Regions from separate parts of the Aminobacter sp. P9b genome, predicted to be linked through region 1. Evidence: predicted binding sites of a transcription regulator. Region 1 holds the regulator's gene; the other holds the start of a gene.
What was found. The regulator PhoB, encoded in region 1, activates phosphate uptake and scavenging genes when phosphate is short. The targets are predictions, from matches to a motif close to TGTCATNNANCTGTCAT.

Region 1 (2,400 bases):
GCAGAACGTCGTCGCCGACGACACGATCATGGACGCCAAGCAGCGCGAGCTCGACAACAGCGCGATCACGCTGATCGCCAAGCGCCAGCCGATGGCGCAGGATTTGCGCGCCGTGGTCGGCGCCATCCGCATGGCCGGCGATCTCGAGCGCATCGGCGACCTGGCCAAGAACATCGCCAAGCGTGTCGGTGCCGTCGGCCAGTCGCCGACGCCGCGCAACCTTTCGCACTCCATCGACGCGATGGCGCAGCTGGTGCTCGGCCAGGTCCGCGGCGTGGTCGATCTCTATGTCGCGCGCCAGGCCGAAGGCCTGAAGGAACTGCGCAACGACGACCAGAAGATCGACATCCAGTACACGGCCGTGTTCCGCGAGCTCCTGACCTACATGATGGAAGATCCGCGCAACATCACCGCATGCACGCATCTGCTGTTCTGTGCCAAGAACCTCGAGCGCATCGGCGACCATGTCACCAACGTCGCCGAGAACGCCTATTTCGTGGTCACCGGCACGCAATTGCCGCTCAACCGCCCGAAGGTCGACGAGACCACGACGGCAGTGTCTGCCTGAACACTTCAGCGCTGCATGTGCGGGGCGCGGGGGCGCTGCGGCAAGTTAATCCGCGCATGATCCGATCGGGGTCATGCGCCAAGAAAAGGCACAGCCGATGATCGCTCCCAAGGTCATGGTCGTCGAGGACGAAGAGCCGCTGGGCGTGCTGCTTCGCTACAATCTCGAATCCGAAGGTTATCAGGTCGAAGTCGTCACGCGTGGCGACGAAGCCGAGATCAGGCTCCAGGAAAACGTGCCCGATCTGCTGGTGCTCGACTGGATGGTGCCGGCACTTTCCGGCATCGAGCTGTGCCGCCGGCTGAGGATGCGGCCCGACACCGAGCGCCTGCCGATCATCATGCTGACGGCGCGCGGCGAAGAGAGCGACCGGGTGCGCGGGCTTTCGACCGGTGCGGACGACTATCTGGTCAAGCCGTTCTCGACGCCCGAGTTCATGGCGCGGGTCAAGGCGCTGCTGCGCCGGGCCAAGCCCGAGGTGCTGTCGTCCATCCTCAAGGTCGGCGACATCATGCTCGACCGCGAGTCGCACCGGGTCTACCGCAAGAAGAGCGAGATCAAGCTCGGGCCGACCGAGTTCCGCCTGCTCGAATTCATGATGCGGCATCCGGGCAGGGTGTTCTCGCGCAGCCAGCTGCTCGACAATGTCTGGGGCGAGACGATCTATATCGACGAGCGCACCGTCGACGTGCATGTCGGGCGCCTGCGCAAGGCAGTCAACAACGGCCGCATGCCCGACGTCATCCGCACGATCCGCGGTGCCGGCTACGCCATCCGCGAGGATTAGCGGTCGACGTCCGTTGTTTCGTTCTGGCCGCAAGCGGGCCTAGGCAAGCTGCGGCCTGCAGCAGATCGGGTTGGTAGGCGCGTCGTCGATTTGTGCTCCGCCAGGGTGGCGGCGCGGCCGCGCAATTGGCACTCGATCATGACAGCTCGCCTGCGTCGCGATGCTTTGGTGTCGATGCCGATGCAAGCAAACCTTCTGGCGGCGGGATGGTTTTTCTGCAGGAACAACTAATGATCCATGTCGCTGATGGATAACTTCTTCAGCAACGGTAGATTAAATGGCCTGCGATGACGATTTCGTGATGTCATCGATACCAAAAATTGTCCATTTTCATGCTAGCTGGCGCCTTGTGCGCAACGTTGTCTCGGCCATTGTTCTGGTGCTGATCACCATGCTTTACGGACTGCCCCTCGATCGGGCAGAGGCCGCAGGCATGAGCACTGGCGCGCAGCCGGTGACAACCGGGCAGGCGGAAGTTATCGCCGCGCCCGATGGGTGCTTGCCTTCCCTGGATCGCTGCACCGGCGAGACGTCCGACGAGCACAGCACCAGCACGCACTGCCTGGGCGACTGCCCTGCCTGGCAGGTCCATGACGAGCTTGCCGCGCCGACCCACACGACGCTTCGCAAGCGGCTCCCAGATCCCATGCCGCGTCGCGTGGCGAGCGCATCGTTTCTTCGACCTCCGATCGCTGCCTGATTTTTGACCGTTCGGCCCTCGCACCGACGAGGCCGTCCGAAATCAGTTGCGATGAGGAGACGGACGATCTTCCCGAGAAACTCTTGCGCTTGGGCCAGGCCCGAGCGCGTCCGCCGTAGCGACGCCGCCGGCTGGCATTCCCGCCAGCCCGCAAGGAGCCCGCGTGCTTTGCTCGTGGCAACAGCTAGATGACGTGCGCCCGCACGCACGAGCCGTCACCGGTCGGCGGATCGGTGCCGAGCGGCTGCATGCGCATGGTCAACGACCGGTCATCGACCTCCACGACCGCGTGTCACCCGAAATACAGGAAATGGTGCCAGGAGACTGCCAATGCCTAGGAACACT
Region 2 (2,400 bases), 2.3 Mb from region 1:
AACGCCTTGTAGACGGGCGCGCGGTTCCAGAACCAGCCGCCGAACGGGTGGATGGCCTTGGTCTCGTAGCCTTCGCTCTTGAAGAACGTCGCAAGCGACGGCACCGGCGCGCGGACATATTGCTGGTAGGGAATGGAGCCGGCCGGCAGGAAGGCGTTGGAGAAGCCGGTCAGCGCCTCGAACTCGACATTGGCGGTCATGCCGCCGAATTCCGGCGAAAAGACATGGCCGGACTGGGCCGCGCGCACGTTTGCGATCGGATCGGGCGTGATCGAAACGCCGGGCAGGCGCGTCGGATCCCAAAAGGATTCGCTCATCACGATGATGACGTCGGGCTTTTCCTCGGGCAGGACGGCGGCGGCCTGGTCCGGCCGGGCGATGGCGTCGACAGCCTTTTCGGAATAGCCGTGCGGCGCCTTGACCTTGGCCATCGGCACGTTGAGCGCAAACGCGATGGCAAAGCCGTTGGAATTGTAGTTTTCCTTCTGGTCCCACATCATCGGGATGATCTGGAGACGGTCGCGCGTCCACGAGAAGGTCGCGTAGTCCATGATCGAGACGAAGAAGGCGAGGGCCGGAATGGCGATGGCGAGGCGCGAGATGCGCGCCCAGAACGTCAGCGCCGGCATGCGGCGGCGCCAGTAGCGCCAGGCAAGGACGAGGAGCGCAATGCCGGTGACGAGGCCTAGGACGATGCCGACGCCGGCCATCGGGCGCTCGCGCACCAGCAACGGCATCAATTCGACGATCTGTCGGGCATAGAGAAAGTCGGTCGGGTAGAGTGGGTCGCCGAGATAGAGCGACTTCTGATGCCCGACAAAGGCGAGCAGCAGCGCCACGGGTGCGACGATCAGCAGGCCGTTATGCGGCCGGCCGAGCAAGGCATCGAGGCCAACCAGCAGCAGCGCAAAGAGCGCCACCGTGGTCCAGCTCGGCTTGAACGGCTGCTGGAAGAAATTGAGCGTGTCGACGAAGGAGCCGCGCGCGATGTATTCGATGGCGAAGACCAGCACCGCCGAAACGGCGAGCGTGACCATCACCGAGCGCAGTACGCCCAAGGCATAGGCACGCCGGTCGGACGCGGTCTGCTTCGCGTCCTCAACACTCCTTGCGGCCTTATCGACTACACTTCCCAACTCGACTTCCTCGGCTTTATGACGGCCTCATCATGCAGCGGTCACCTGAACGTCACCTGAACGTCATCAAACTGTCATGCAGAAGCTAGGGCTTATGGCAAAATTGAGAAGCGTTGGCCAACAAATCGTGTTTCGGCTTAATCATGTGTGATTATCGGCCCGTTTCGGGCCTCGGGACGCACAAGGCTTGACTTGACAGGGCGCATTGCGCCAGAGCCACAGCGATCCGGAGTGCCCGACGTTCCCTGGGGGCGGCACGCGTACTTCGGTTTGTTATGTCTGCGCATCGCGCCGAAAGGGCCGGAATGGCCTGAGGCGATGCGCCAGCAGCCAGGAGACGAATATGGCCGTTGCATTTACTTTTCCAGGGCAGGGCAGCCAGGCCGTCGGCATGGGCAAGGAATTGGCCGATGCTTTCCCGGAAGCGCGACGGGTATTCGAGGAGGTCGATGACGCACTTGGCGAAAAGCTGTCGAAGCTGATCTGGGAAGGTCCCGAGGAAACGCTGACGCTGACCGCCAATGCCCAGCCGGCGCTGATGGCTGTTTCGATGGCTGCATTCAGGGCGCTAGAAGCACGCGGCCTGTCGCTCAAGGACAAGGTCACATATGTCGCCGGCCACTCGCTGGGCGAATATTCGGCGCTTGCTGCCGCAGGGTTCGTTTCTGTGGCCGACGCTGCGCGGCTGTTGCGCATTCGCGGTGATGCCATGCAGGCCGCTGTACCTGCCGGGCAGGGCGCCATGGCTGCGATCATCGGGCTCGAGCAGGCTGATGTCGACGCGGCTTGCGCCGAAGCAGCCGAGGGTTCGGTCTGCCAGATCGCCAACGACAATGGCGGCGGCCAGCTGGTCATCTCCGGCGAGAAGGCGGCGGTCGAACGCGCGGCCAAGCTGTGCACCGAAAAGGGCGCCAAGCGCGCGCTGATGCTGCAGGTCTCCGCACCGTTCCATTCCGCGCTGATGGCACCGGCTGCCGAGAAGATGCGCGAGGCGCTTGCCGGCGTGAAGAAGCATGCGCCGATCGTCCCGGTCGTCGCCAACGTCTCGGTCCAGCCGATCACCGACCCGGAAGAGATCGCCGCCCGCCTGGTCGAACAGGTGACCGGCCGCGTCCGCTGGCGCGAGACCGTCGAATGGTTCGGCAACAACGGCGTCACCACGCTCTACGAAGTGGGCGCCGGCAAGGTGCTCTCGGGCCTCGCCCGCCGCATCAACAAGGACATCGCCACGGCCGCGGTCAACAACCCGGCCGACGTCGAGGCG

Region 2: a site for PhoB is predicted at 1,198-1,214, ahead of WHT83_RS12550 (LTA synthase family protein). Genes of this name have one in related genera too.

What each region holds. Positions count from the first base shown of each region.
Region 1 covers NZ_CP150082.1:268,800-271,199, reverse strand. The annotation lists gene phoU (phosphate signaling complex protein PhoU) at 1-568, shown strand, start outside; gene phoB (phosphate regulon transcriptional regulator PhoB) at 666-1,355, shown strand; gene WHT83_RS01335 (hypothetical protein) at 1,633-2,055, shown strand; gene WHT83_RS01330 (L,D-transpeptidase) at 2,386-2,400, shown strand, end outside.
Region 2 covers NZ_CP150082.1:2,545,509-2,547,908, forward strand. The annotation lists gene WHT83_RS12550 (LTA synthase family protein) at 1-1,037, opposite strand, end outside; gene fabD (ACP S-malonyltransferase) at 1,480-2,400, shown strand, end outside.